Regions from separate parts of the Klebsiella variicola genome, predicted to be linked through region 2. Evidence: predicted binding sites of a transcription regulator. Region 2 holds the regulator's gene; the other holds the start of a gene.

Region 1 (7,242 bases), 370 kb from region 2:
AGGCCAGCGGATGATCGTAGTTATAGGGATCGTGCAGGGAGTGCGTCAGGACAAAGTGGGGCTGGATACGGCGATACACATCCGCCAGACGAAACAGCGTCTCTTTATCGGCGCGCAGCGGATAGTCGCCGATATCAAAGAATTCGACGCTGGCGCCCAGGATCTCAGCGGCGGCCTGCGCCTCTTCGCGACGCACCTGCTTCACCGCCTCCTCGGTCATGTTGCCTTTGCGCCACAGTTTGGCGGACTCGCCGCGCTCGCCAAAGGATAAACAGACCACATGGACCTGATAGCCCTGCAGGGCATGCAGCGCTATCGCACCGCCCGCGCGCCAGACGAAATCGGCCGAGTGGGCGCTGACGACAAGGGCACTTTTTTCGCTAACCGGATGAGACATGATGGCTTCCTCTGTTGTTTTTTTCAGCTTGTCATGTCCCGTCGCAGGGAGGTAATTCGTTAACTTGCGAAGGCTATGATTTTTATTTATGTTGTCGACTCACTCACTGTTTCAGGCCTGACGAACCATGCTGAAGAAAAAGCACGATAAAATCATAAATATCATGCAGCTGCGCTTTTTCTGTCAGGTCGCGCTGCGCGGAAGTGTCTCGCGTGCGGCCGATGACTTATTCCGCACGCAGTCAGCGATAACCCGGGCCATCCGCGACCTTGAAGCCGCGTTGAACGTTACGCTGTTCGAACGCCATTACAGCGGCATGGTGCCCACCGAGTATGGCAAGTGCATCCTGCCGCGCGCCCGGCGGGCGATTGACGACCTGCAGGCCATCCCGGCGCTGTTGCAGAAACACCATACCCGCACCAGCGGCCCGCTGGCGGACGCCGGCTGGCTGTTCAATACCCGCCGGTTAGCCATATTTATTCAGCTCTATCACGTCAACCATACCCAAACCGTCGCGCAACAGTTGGGGATCACCCAGCCGGCGGTCAGCGCCGCGCTGAAGGTCCTGGAAAAAGGAGCGGATTCGGCGCTATTTCGCCGGACGCCAGAAGGGGTGCGCCCCACGCCTGCTGCGGAGCTACTCTATCCCCCGGTAAGCAGAGCGCTCAACGAGCTGGAAAACATCTGGAGCGATATCGCCGCCCGTCGCGGGGTGCTGGAGGGCACCGTGCGCATTGGCGCCCTGCCGCTGAGCCGGACCCGGCTACTGCCCTCCGCCATCGCCGCCTTTCTGGCTCAGCACCCGGGCATTACCCTCATGACCAATGAAAGCCCGTATGAGTCGCTGGTCGCCGATATGCGGGCAGGTAATATCGATTTTATTATCGGCGCCCTGCGTCAGGATGAAGATCTTCCGGACCTCTGTAGCGAGGCGTTATTTGAAGAGGATATGTTGATTTTACTGCGTAATAACCACCCGCTGCTGCGCCATCCGGATCCGCGCAGCCAGCTGGCGACCGCGCAATGGGTGCTGCCGCGCGCCAACGCGCCGGCGCGCCATTTACTGGATAAGGCGTTTATCACCCTGGGGCTGCCGCTGCCCCAGCCGACGGTGGAGACCGGGGATGCGGCGATGGTGAGAGGATTGCTGCAGGACTCCGACATGCTGGCGGCGGTCTCCGCCAGCCAGATGCGTTTTGAAACTGACAATGGGCTGCTCAGCGTGTTGCCGGTCCCCCTGCCCGATACCACCCGGCGTATCGGGCTGACGTTTCGCGCCGGCAGCCTGCCCTCCCCGGCGACGCAGGCGCTGTTGCGTTTTATCTATCAGCAGGTTCAGGACGGGACCGTTTAACGTTTACCCGCCACCGAATAGGTTACCTGTTGGTTGCGCGTTTGCTGAAACGCCTCCAGCGTCTGCCCGCGCATCGCGGCGTAAATATGCAGGTTGGATACACCGACCACCGCGCCCATTTTCTCCAGCAGGAAGAAACTGGCGCCATACTGAATCAATCCCCGCCAGTCACGTGCGTTGAGCAACTGCTGTTCCTCCTCACTCAGTCCGGCTTCGGCATAAAGCGACTGAGGCGACTGCAGAAAACGTTCGCGCCAGGCAGGCTCAATCAGCCGATGCAGGAAACGGTTAAGCCGCAAGCCATTCAGGCTGCGCTCGTGGGTAAAAGGATAGGTTCCCGGCAGTTTCTCCACCCCGGCCAGCTGCTGCGCCATATGCTGGCGATGGCGCGTCAGGGTATCGACGGGGGGCAGGCGCGCATTGTTCTCAAGGATCAGCGTGGCGATACCGGTCATCGACGGCAGGTAATAGTCGCGCCAGGTTTCGGTGACATTGGCTGATAGCGCGCCGCGCATCACCAGCCACATGATCACTTCGGACCCCTCCATCCCCCCCAGCTCAGCATATTCGCCAAGGGTCATTTCGGTGAGCTTTTCCGGGTCATTAACCAGCATGTCAACAAACTGGGCATCCCAGTCGGGATTATTAAATCCGCAGCGCTCGCCATGAACCTGATGCGAGAGCCCGCCGGTCGCGACAATCGCCACATTGATATCTTCCGGGAAGCTTTCAATTGCCCGGCGCAGCGCCTGGCCGAGTTTGTAACAACGGCGCGCGCTCGGTACCGGAAATTGCAGCACGCCGATCTGTAACGGGATCACCGCCGTCGGCCACCCCTGCGCTTCATCCCAGGGCAGCAGCGCCGAAAGCGGCGAGAAAAGGCCGTGGTCGAGCTTTTTATCCATAAAGAACGACATATCAAACTCATCGGCCATCAGGCTGGCGCCAATGTGCCTTGAGAGCGCCGCATTGCCCTGGACCGGCGGCAGACAGCGTGGTCCGCCGCCTTCATCGGCAACGTCATATTGACTGTCGATTCCCAGCGTAAAAGTCGAATAGTGATCGAAGAAAAAGGCGGTCACATGATCATTAAAGATGTACACCAGCGCATCCGGTTTTTTCTCCTCCAGCCAGCGCTGCAGCGGTTCGAAGCTCTGGAAGATCGGCGACCACGCCGGGTCCTGCTGTTTATGATGATCGACCGCGAAGCCGATAGTCGGGGTATGAGAGACGGCGATACCGCCGAGAATGTTAGCCATCAGATAACTCCACTTATCGGTGTTCCAGGGGGGATGACAAAGCGTCCAGTTCTGCCTCTGTGAGTCGAGGCTTAGCGTGATTCATACGGTGCAACAAAATACAGATCCCCGCCAGGCAGGCCGGCAGCGCAAGCACCAAAAAGATCGACGAGTGTCCCGGTACGGCCAGCATCAGCATCCCGCCCAGCGTGGAGCTGAGAATAGCCCCGGTACGGCCGATACCATGCATCCAGCTGACGCCGGTAGCACGGATCTCGGTTTGATAATAGGCTGGCGAATAGGCCTGCAGACCGTTCTGCGCGCCGTTAATGCACATCCCGCTGATAAAAATCAGCACCGACAGCGCCGCCGATCCGAAATCCATCAACCCCTGGGACAACAGGCACAGGCAGCCGAGGAAATAGGTTGCCGCAATCACGGCTTTCGCCGAAGCGCGATCCATCAGCATACCGACAAGGATCCCGCCCAGCGGGCCGCCGAGCTGGAACAAGCCGGTCATCATCGCCGCCTGCTGCAGCGACAGCCCGCCGGAGCGGAGAATGGTTGGCAGCCAGCCGTTCAGCAGATATATCACGAACAGCCCCATAAAATAGGTCAGCCACAGCGCTATCGTGCCGCGGGCATAGCCATGCCGAAACAGCTGCGCCACTTTGCTGCTCCGCGTGATGGGCGGCGCATTCAACTGAAAAACGGTTTCCGCCGTAAACTGGCCCCCAAGCCGGTTAAGCGCCCTGGCGATCTGCTCGCCCGGTAGCCGGCGCGCCACCATGTTCATCGCCGACTCCGGCAACATCACGATCATAAAGGGGAGCACCACGAGCGGCAGCACGCCGCCAAAAATCAGCGCCGAGTGCCAGCTGTAATGCGATAACAAACCGGCGGCGATAAAGCCGCCGAGGCCGGAACCCACGTTAAAACCGCTGTACATCAGGGTGATCATCACCCCTTTACGCCGCTCCGGCATATATTCTGCCACCAGCGTGACGCAGTTGGGCATCACCGCGCCAAGGCCAAGGCCAGTAAGAAAACGCATCAGCGCCAGTTGCGATGGGCTTTGCGCCACGGCGCCGGCCAGGCTGAACAGCGCAAACAGCGCCACCGACCAGAGTAAAATGCGTTTTCGGCCGTAGCGGTCAGAAAGCGGGCCCGCCACCAGGGCGCCAATGGCGACGCCGAACATGGCCGCCCCAAGAATCGGCCCCATTTCAGCCCGGCTGATGCCCCAGTCCTCAATGAGCGCCGGGGCGACAAAGCCCATCACCGCGGCGTCATACCCATCCAGCATAATGATGATGAAACAGAGCAGCAGCACGTTCCATTGAAAGCGCGAGACCGGACGGGCATCTATCCACGCTTTCACATCGACAACGTTCATGTGATTCATAGGGTCACTTCCTTAAGCAGGCGGTACGAATGTTCTGGTTAGTGTTTTTTGAGTGGAACTTTCGTACTCAACTTAAGGCAGGTCACGCAGGCTGTCCGGTTCGAAAACCCGGCGTCAGATATGAGTTTTATTTATAATGTGAGGGATACGACAAAAACCAGCCAGCAAAAAACCCGCAGCCAACGGCGGCGGGTCAGGGCAAGAGCGGTGTTCAGTGCTTCGGAATAATTAAATCGCCGCGCAGCGGGCTGCCGCCCGGGTTGTCCGTTTTCTCGGTCAGCCAGTTGACGATCCGCGACGCCATCGCGTCCATGGAATATTCAATGGCCGGAATGGTGGGGATACCGGGCAGCTGTAACGATCCGGCGAGGCTAAACACCATCACATTTTGCGGAACGGCGCGGTTAAACGCCTGCAGCTGCGGCACCACGCGCTGCGCCTGCTGTTCATCGCTCACCAGCAGCGCGTTAAAGTTCAGCGTCGTGGCGTTATTGACCAGCTCCTGGACCGCCACCGACGGCGAGGTGTTATCCAGAAACACCAGGTTGCGATTAAACGGCAAAAAGTTTTTTTCCAGCGCGTGCTTGTAGCCCAGCAGCACCTGGTCGGCAAAGCCGCTGCTCTGCGGATGAATCAGCGCAATCTGCCGTCTCCCCTGACTAATCAGATAGTGGCAGGCGGTTTCGGCAGCGAAGGCATGATCGAACTGAATGCTGTTGTCGCCCTCGCTGTCGAGGCAGTCCACCAGCACCACGTCCGGGCGGTTAATATTCAGGGGAAAACGCGCGCCGATGATCAGCACGTTATCGCACAACCCGCAGGTCAACTCCTCCAGCGAGCTCATCACGCCGTTGCTGGTGTTGGCGAAGCGCAGCAGCAGGTGCTTCTGGTGCTGGCTGAGCTGTTTTTCCAGGGCGTAGAGATAGCTGGTGGTTTGATTGATGTTGTCCTGGGCGCAGATGACGCCGATACAGCCGGTGGACTGGCTGAGCAACGACTGGGCTATCATGTTTGGCCGATAATTGAGCGCTTCCGCCGCCTGCAGCACCGCCTGACGACTGGCTTCCTTCACGCCACGTGAGCCGCTCAACACTCGCGACACCGTGGCTTTGGAAACCCCGGCAAGTCGTGAAACATCATTGATTGTCGACATCATTTTCCCCTGCGCGGGCGCCGCGTCCCGCCAAAATCCTGTAAACCTGAATCGCTTCAATTGTGACCAGCGCAGTATATCCATTTCACCATTTGTTTGGAAACCGATTTTCCATTTCAGCGCAAAACATCGCCAAATCGACAGAATAATGTGAGCGAAATCCAATAAATCCGCCCCATAAGCAGGAGATCTTGACCACTATCACAGTTCTGCTTTTTATGAATGGAAACCGGTTTCCGTCTGATATCAAATCATCCACGCAATAACTTTTTACATTTTGAGGATGGTCGTCGATGTACAAGATTATGCTGTGCTGCTCTGCCGGGATGTCCACCAGTCTGCTGGTCAGAAAGATGGTGGAGGCGGCGAATGAACGTGACCTGCCGGTGCAGATTGATGCCTATGGCGTTTCCGAATTTGACATGCAGTTTCCGCAGTATCAGGTGGTGTTGCTTGGCCCCCAGGTGAAATACATGTTGAAAACCCTGTCTGACAAAGCGGCTTCCCTGAACATTCCCGTTCAGCCCATCGATACGATGGACTACGGTATGCAGCGGGGAGACAACGTCCTGAATTATGCTCTGTCGCTGATCCCAGCGGCGCACTGAGAGGTGTTGAAATGAGTTCTCTGTATCAGTCCATGATTGCCGTGATCGAGCAATCTATTACTCCGCTGGCAGGACGCCTTGGGCAGCAGAAATACGTTATCGCTATCCGCGATGGCTTCACTGCCGCCTTGCCGTTTATGATCATCGGCTCTTTCATGCTGGTATTTATCTTTCCGCCGTTTTCACCCGATACCACCAACGGCTTTGCCCGCGGCTGGCTTGATTTCTCCCAGCACTACCGCGAACAGCTGATGCTGCCGTTTAACCTCAGCATGGGCGTGATGACCTTCTTTATCTCGGTCGGCATTGGCGCCAGCCTCGGTCGTCAGTTTCAGCTCGATCCGGTAATGTCCGGTCTGCTGGCGTTTATGGCCTTCCTGCTGGTCGCCGCGCCCTATGCCGATGGCAAAATTTCCACTCAGTATCTGTCCGGTCAGGGCATTTTCACCGCGCTGATCACCGCCATCTACTCCACCCGCGTTTATGCGTGGCTGAAGCAAAACAACATTACGATTCGTCTGCCGAAAGAGGTCCCCACCGGCGTCGCCCGTTCGTTTGAAATCCTGATCCCGGTGCTGGTGGTCATTGCGACTCTGCATCCGCTGAACCTGTTTATCGAAGCGCAGACCGGGATGATCCTGCCGCAGGCGATCATGCATCTGCTGGAGCCGCTGGTTTCCGCCTCCGACTCGCTGCCGGCGATTTTGCTCTCCGTTCTGATGTGCCAGATTTTCTGGTTCGCCGGGATCCACGGCTCACTGATTGTTACCGGCATTATGAACCCGTTCTGGATGGCCAACCTGTCGGCAAACCAGGCGGCGCTGGCGGCGGGTACGGTGCTGCCGCACGTCTATCTGCAGGGCTTCTGGGATCACTATCTGCTGATTGGCGGCGTCGGTTCGACCCTGCCGCTGGCTTTCCTGCTGCTGCGTAGCCGGGCCACGCATCTGCGCACCATCGGCAAGATGGGCATTGTGCCGAGCTTCTTTAATATCAACGAGCCGATTCTGTTCGGGGCGCCAATCATCATGAACCCGATGATGTTTATCCCCTTCGTCTGCGTGCCGATGGTCAACGCGGTGCTGGC
Region 2 (7,242 bases):
ATCGTCGACAAAATTATCCATATCGAACAGCAGACGATGTTTGAGTACACCGGTAACTACAGCTCGTTCGAAGTGCAGCGCGCTACCCGTCTCTCTCAGCAGCAGGCGATGTACGAAAGCCAGCAGCAGCGCGTTGCGCATCTGCAAAGCTATATCGACCGCTTCCGCGCTAAGGCCACCAAGGCCAAGCAGGCGCAAAGCCGTATCAAAATGCTCGAACGGATGGAGCTTATCGCCCCGGCGCACGTGGATAACCCGTTCCACTTCAGCTTCCGCCAGCCGGAGAGTCTGCCTAACCCGTTACTGAAAATGGAGAAAGTCAGCGCCGGTTACGGCGAGCGTATTATCCTCGACTCCATCAAGCTCAATCTGGTGCCGGGCTCGCGCATCGGCCTGCTGGGCCGCAACGGCGCCGGGAAGTCGACTCTGATTAAGCTGCTGGCGGGTGAACTCCAGCCGGTGAGCGGCGAGATCGGTCTCGCAAAAGGTATCAAGCTCGGCTACTTCGCCCAGCATCAACTGGAGTTCCTGCGTGCCGATGAGTCGCCGCTGCAGCACCTGGCGCGCCTGGCCCCGCAGGAACTGGAGCAGAAACTGCGTGATTATCTGGGCGGCTTTGGTTTCCAGGGCGATAAGGTCAGCGAAGAGACCCGCCGCTTCTCTGGTGGAGAAAAAGCGCGCCTGGTACTGGCCCTGATCGTCTGGCAGCGCCCTAACCTGCTGCTGCTCGATGAACCGACCAACCACCTTGACCTCGATATGCGTCAGGCCTTAACCGAAGCGCTGATCGACTTTGAAGGGGCGCTGGTTGTCGTGTCGCACGATCGTCACCTGATCCGTTCCACCACCGACGATCTGTACCTCGTTCATGACGGTAAAGTCGAGCCGTTCGACGGCGATCTGGAAGATTATCAGCAGTGGCTCAGCGACTCGCAAAAACAGGAATCACAGAGCAGCGACGCGCCAAAAGAGAGCGGCAACAGCGCGCAGGCGCGCAAGGACCAGAAGCGTCGGGAAGCGGAACTGCGCAGCCAGACCCAACCGCTGCGCAAAGAGATCGCCCGTCTGGAAAAAGAGATGGACAAGCTCAACGCGCAGTTGGCCAGTGCGGAAGAAAAACTTGGCGACAGTGAGCTTTATGACGCCTCACGTAAAGCCGAACTAACCGAATGCCTGCAGCAGCAGGCCAGCGCGAAGTCCGGGCTGGAGGAGTGTGAAATGGCCTGGCTGGAGGCCCAGGAGCAGCTGGAGCAGATGCTTCAGGAAGGCTAATATTGACTTCCTCATCCTGCCTGCGCGTACGATGCCGCTGGCAGGGTGGGTTTCTGCCCTCTCCATGGCCTGCCATCAGTGACATCAATGATTTGTTTTTGCTGTAACCTGGCGTCGCTGGCCACAAGACCACATATTGGCTAACCCCTGTGCGCCCTGCGCGGTATAGTCATCATCACGTTTATTAATTGTTCTGGTGCTATGGTTGAAATCATCCCCACAGACATGACGCCCCCCGAAAACGATTCGCGTGAGTTCCATCCGATGCGCGGCGTGGGCAATCGTCATCTGCAAACCATGCTGCCGCGGCTGATCCGCCGTAAATTGCGCTTTACCCCGCACTGGCAGCGCCTTGAGCTGCCGGACGGCGATTTTGTCGATCTGGCCTGGAGCGAAGACCCGCATCAGGCGCGCCATAAGCCGCGCCTCGTCGTCTTTCATGGTCTCGAAGGAAGCCTGCACAGCCCGTACGCCCATGGTCTGATCCACGCGGCGATGCAGCGCGACTGGCTGGGCGTGGTTATGCATTTCCGCGGCTGCAGCGGCGAACCTAACCGCAATAACCGCATCTATCACTCCGGCGAAACAGAAGATGGCACCTGGTTTCTGCACTGGCTACAGCGCGAGTTTGGTCCCGCGCCGACTGCGGCCGTCGGCTATTCACTAGGCGGCAATATGCTGGGCTGCCTGCTGGCAGAAGAAGGCGACCGCTGCCCGCTGGATGCGGCGGTGATCGTCTCCGCGCCTTTTATGCTGGAAGCCTGCAGCTATCATATGGATAAGGGCTTCTCGCGGGTTTATCAGCGCTATCTGCTCAATCTGTTAAAAGCCAATGCCTCACGCAAGCTGAAAGCGTATCCTGGCTCACTGCCTGTCGATTTACGCCAGCTTAAAGGGATGCGCCGCATCCGGGAATTTGACGATATGATCACCGCCAAAATCCATGGTTTCGCCGATGCGCTGGATTATTACCGGCAATGCAGCGCCATGCCGCGGCTCAGCGATATCACTAAGCCAACGCTCATCATTCACGCGAAAGACGATCCATTTATGGATCACCACTCCATACCGCCGCAGGAGCAACTGCCGGCGAACGTTGAGTATCAATTAACTGAGCAAGGCGGCCACGTTGGTTTCGTCGGCGGCACCCTGCGTAAGCCGGAGATGTGGCTGGAAAGACGCATCCCGGACTGGTTAAACCGTTGGCTGGAGGTCGCCGTATGATTATTCCCTGGCAGGATCTGGATCCCGAAACGCTGGATAACCTGATTGAAAGCTTTGTGTTACGTGAAGGCACCGATTATGGTGAACATGAACGTTCACTTGCCGATAAAGTCGCCGATGTAAAACAGCAGTTGAAACGCGGAGAGGCGGTCCTTGTGTGGTCGGAACTGCATGAGACGGTCAATATTATGCCGCGCGCGCTGTTTAACGGCTAAGGCGACGCCACTACATCGTTTAACCAGGGAGTTGTTATGTCTGCCAAACATCCGGTGATCGCCGTCACGGGCTCCAGCGGCGCGGGCACTACCACCACCAGCCTTGCCTTTCGCAAAATCTTCGCGCAGCTAAACCTGCACGCCGCGGAGGTGGAAGGCGATAGCTTTCATCGCTACACCCGCCCGGAAATGGACATGGCGATCCGCAAGGCGCGGGATCAGGGCAAACATATCAGCTACTTTGGCCCGGAGGCGAACGACTTTGGCCTGCTGGAGCAGACCTTTATCGACTATGGCCGCCACGGAAAAGGCCAGTCGCGGAAATACCTGCATACCTATGACGAAGCCGTACCGTGGAATCAGGTGCCAGGGACTTTCACCCCCTGGCAGCCGCTGCCGGAGCCGACAGACGTACTGTTCTATGAGGGGCTGCACGGCGGGGTTGTCACGCCGCATCATGATGTCGCCAGCCATGTCGACCTGCTGGTCGGCGTAGTGCCTATCGTTAACCTCGAGTGGATCCAAAAGCTTATTCGCGACACCAGCGAGCGCGGCCACTCCCGGGAGGCGGTGATGGACTCAGTCGTCCGCTCGATGGAAGACTACATCAACTTCATTACCCCGCAATTTTCCCGCACCCATATCAACTTTCAGCGCGTGCCGACGGTAGACACTTCCAACCCGTTTGCCGCGAAAACTATTCCCTCGCTGGACGAGAGCTTTGTGGTGATCCATTTCCGTAACCTGCAGAATATCGACTTCCCCTGGCTGCTGGCGATGCTGCAGGGGTCGTTTATCTCGCACATGAACACGCTGGTGGTGCCGGGCGGTAAAATGGGGCTGGCGATGGAGCTTATCATGACGCCGCTGGTCGAGCGCCTGATGGAAGGCCGCAAGATCGGCTAACAGAAAAAACCCCGGCCAGGCCGGGGTTGAGATGCTTCACAACGGCAGGCGAAGACTACGCCTCGATCACTTCATAGGAGTGGGTGATCTTCACCGCTTTTTCCAGCATCAGCGCCACCGAGCAGTATTTCTCTGCCGACAGATCCACCGCCCGGGAGACCGCGGCATCTTTCAGCGCCTTACCGGTGACGATAAAGTGCAGATTAATATGCGTAAACAGACGCGGCGCCTCTTCGCGGCGCTCCGACGTCAGCTTCACTTCGCAGTTGGTCACCTCATGGCGACCTTTTTGCAGAATAGAAACCACATCGATCGCACTGCAACCGCCCGCCGCCATCAGCACCATCTCCATCGGGCTGGGTGCCTTATCCCCGGAGTTGCCATCCATCAGAATCTGGTGTCCTGACGCGGACTCCCCGATAAAGGTTAACCCTTCAACCCATTTCACACGCGCTTGCATAAAATTTAACTCCAGTATCGCAATTTTCCTGTCAGATTACGCGCACATAACAATTCTCGCAACGGAAGGCGACCTGCGTCATGCTGAAGCGAGACACCAGGAGACATGCGGCGAAAGCTATGCTAAAACAGTCTGGATGCTACAGTATTACATTGATGTACTGCATGTATGCAGAGGAGTTCACATTACGGGCTGTCGAAAAATCATCAGCCAGCTTCCCAGGTATAGGGAAACAATACGATTGCATGCCCGGACGCCGTGTAGTGTCGGCGCCCGGAGATAGCTTATAACAGAGGATAACCGCGCATGGTGCTTGGCAAACCGCAAACAGACCCTACCCTTGAATGGTTCTTGTCTCATTGCCACATTCATAAGTACCCATCAAAGAGCACGCTGATCCACCAGGGTGAAAAAGCAGAAACGCTGTACTACATCGTTAAAGGCTCCGTGGCTGTACTCATCAAGGATGAAGAAGGTAAAGAGATGATCCTCTCCTACCTCAACCAGGGCGATTTCATCGGTGAATTAGGCCTGTTTGAAGAGGGTCAGGAGCGTAGCGCCTGGGTACGGGCGAAAACCGCATGTGAAGTGGCCGAAATCTCTTATAAGAAATTCCGTCAGCTGATCCAGGTTAACCCGGACATTCTGATGCGCCTCTCTTCGCAAATGGCTCGCCGTCTGCAGGTCACGTCTGAGAAAGTGGGCAACCTCGCCTTCCTCGACGTGACGGGCCGTATCGCCCAGACGCTGCTGAACCTGGCGAAGCAACCCGATGCCATGACCCACCCGGACGGTATGCAAATTAAAATTACCCGTCAGGAAATTGGTCAGATCGTCGGCTGCTCTCGTGAAACGGTTGGCCGTATTTTGAAAATGCTGGAAGATCAGAACCTGATTTCCGCACACGGTAAAACTATCGTCGTCTACGGCACCCGTTAAGTTGCTAAGCGGCGTATTGCTCCTGCAGTACGCCGTTCTTGTTTTTCCCTCATGTGGCGCAGGCTGATTTACCACCCGGAAGTCAACTATGCACTGCGGCAAACGCTGGTGCTGTGTCTGCCTGTGGCCATCGGTCTTCTGCTCGGCCATCTCCAGCAGGGGCTGTTGTTTTCCTTAGTGCCCGCCTGCTGCAACATTGCCGGTCTTGATACCCCACATAAGCGCTTTTTCAAACGTCTGATTATCGGCGGCTGTCTGTTTGCCGGATGCAGTCTGGTGGTGCAGTTGCTGCTCGCTCAGGCCATTCCCCTGCCGCTTATTCTCAGCGGCCTGGCGCTATTGCTCGGCGTCACCGCGGAGATCAGTTCGCTGCACGCGCGCCTGCTGCCCGCGTCGCTGATCGCCGCTATCTTTACCCTGAGCCTGGCGGGCAATATGCCCATCTGGGAACCACTGCTGATCTACGCTTTCGGTACGCTGTGGTACGGCGTGTTTAACTGGCTCTGGTTCTGGCTGTGGCGCGAACAGCCGCTGCGGGAGTCGCTCAGCCTGCTTTACCGGGAACTGGCTGACTATTGTGAAGCCAAATACAGTCTGTTGACCCAGCATACCGATCCGTCGACCGCCCTGCCGCCGCTGCTCACCCGCCAGCAGAAGGTAGTCGACCTGATTACCCAGTGCTATCAGCAGATGCATATGCTGGCCGCCAACCAACGCAACGACCACAAGCGTCTGCTGCGGGCGTTCCAGGTTGGGCTGGATCTACAGGAACATATTTCGGTTAGCCTGCATCAGCCAGAAGAGGTACAAAAGCTGGTGGAACGCAGCCATGCCGAAGCGGTGATCCGCTGGAATGCGCAAACCGTCGCTGCCCGCCTGCGCGTGCTGGCGGATGATATTCTCTATCATCGCTTTCCGCAGCGTTTTCAGATGGATAAACAGATTGAGGCTCTGGAAAAGATCGCCCGCCAGCATCCGGACAACCCGGTCGGTCAGTTCTGCGCCTGGCACTTTAGCCGTATCGCCCGGGTGCTGCATACCCAGCGCCCCCTGTATGCCCGGGATCTGATGGCCGACAAAGAGCGTCGTTTACCGCTGTTTCCCGCGCTAAAGAACTATCTGTCGCTGAAATCACCCGCACTGCGCAATGCCGCGCGCATCAGCGTCATGCTGAGCGTCGCCAGCCTGATGGGCAACGCCCTGCATTTGCCGAAGCCCTACTGGATCCTGATGACGGTGCTCTTCGTCACGCAAAACGGCTACGGCGCCACGCGGGTGCGAATTGTTCACCGGGCGGCGGGAACGCTCGCCGGCCTGGTCATCGCCGGGCTAACCTTGCACTTTCACGTTCCGGAGAGCTATACCCTGAGTGGCATGCTGCTGATTACCCTGCTCAGCTATCTGATCATCCGTAAACACTATGGCTGGGCGATGGTAGGCTTTACGGTGACGGCGGTGTATACCCTGCAACTGCTGACGCTCAACGGCGAACAGTTTATTGTCGCCCGGCTTATCGACACGCTTATCGGCTGCCTGATCGCCTTCGGCGGGATGGTCTGGCTGTGGCCGCAGTGGCAGAGCGGCCTGCTGAAAAAAAACGCCCACGATGCGCTGGAGGCCGACCAGCAGGCGATTCGCCTGATCCTCAGCGCCGATCCAAAAGCCCCCGCGCTGGCCTATCAACGCATGCGCGTCAACCAGGCGCATAACGCGCTCTACAACTCCCTGAATCAGGCGATGCAGGAGCCCGGTTTTAATACCCACTACCTGGAAGATATGAAGCTGTGGGTGACGCACAGTCAGTTTATCGTCGAACACATCAACGCTATGACCACCCTGGCCCGGGAGCATACGATGCTCACCCCGGATCTTGCCCAGCGCTATCTCGAATCTTGTGAGATTGCCTTGCAACGCTGCCAGCAGCGGCTGGACAGCGATGGTCCCGGCAGCGCAGGGGATGCCAATATTCTGGAGTCGCCGGAAACAGAGGTGCCGAACGGTCCGTTAAGTACCCTGGAGCAGCACCTGCAACGCATTCTGGGCCATCTGAACACCATGCATACCATATCGTCAGTAGCATGGCGTCAGCGGCCGCATCATGGCATCTGGCTGCGGAAAATCAGCCGTTAATCACCTTTGCCACTGCCTGGGCAAAACGCGCCATCCCCTCGGCAATATCCTGCTCGTCGATGATCAGCGAGGGAACAAAACGCATCACGTCCGGCC

What was found. Region 2 encodes CRP, which controls carbon source genes, mostly activating them, when cyclic AMP is high. Its sites were predicted from a motif close to ATGTGANNNNNNTCACAT; they were not measured.
Region 1: the regulator CRP is predicted to act here: its motif matches at 5,696-5,713, upstream of SP68_RS00200 (PTS sugar transporter subunit IIB).

What each region holds. Positions count from the first base shown of each region.
Region 1 covers NZ_CP010523.2:41,054-48,295, reverse strand. The annotation lists gene galB (4-oxalmesaconate hydratase) at 1-397, opposite strand, end outside; gene SP68_RS00220 (LysR family transcriptional regulator) at 525-1,751, shown strand; gene SP68_RS00215 (gallate dioxygenase) at 1,748-3,010, opposite strand; gene SP68_RS00210 (MFS transporter) at 3,024-4,394, opposite strand; gene SP68_RS00205 (LacI family DNA-binding transcriptional regulator) at 4,606-5,547, opposite strand; gene SP68_RS00200 (PTS sugar transporter subunit IIB) at 5,841-6,155, shown strand; gene SP68_RS00195 (PTS cellobiose transporter subunit IIC) at 6,167-7,242, shown strand, end outside.
Region 2 covers NZ_CP010523.2:410,667-417,908, reverse strand. The annotation lists gene SP68_RS01865 (ABC transporter ATP-binding protein) at 1-1,272, shown strand, start outside; gene SP68_RS01860 (hydrolase) at 1,537-2,496, shown strand; gene SP68_RS01855 (YheU family protein) at 2,493-2,711, shown strand; gene SP68_RS01850 (phosphoribulokinase) at 2,748-3,617, shown strand; gene SP68_RS01845 (OsmC family protein) at 3,673-4,077, opposite strand; gene crp (cAMP-activated global transcriptional regulator CRP) at 4,384-5,016, shown strand; gene SP68_RS01835 (YccS/YhfK family putative transporter) at 5,068-7,146, shown strand; gene argD (bifunctional acetylornithine/succinyldiaminopimelate transaminase) at 7,136-7,242, opposite strand, start outside.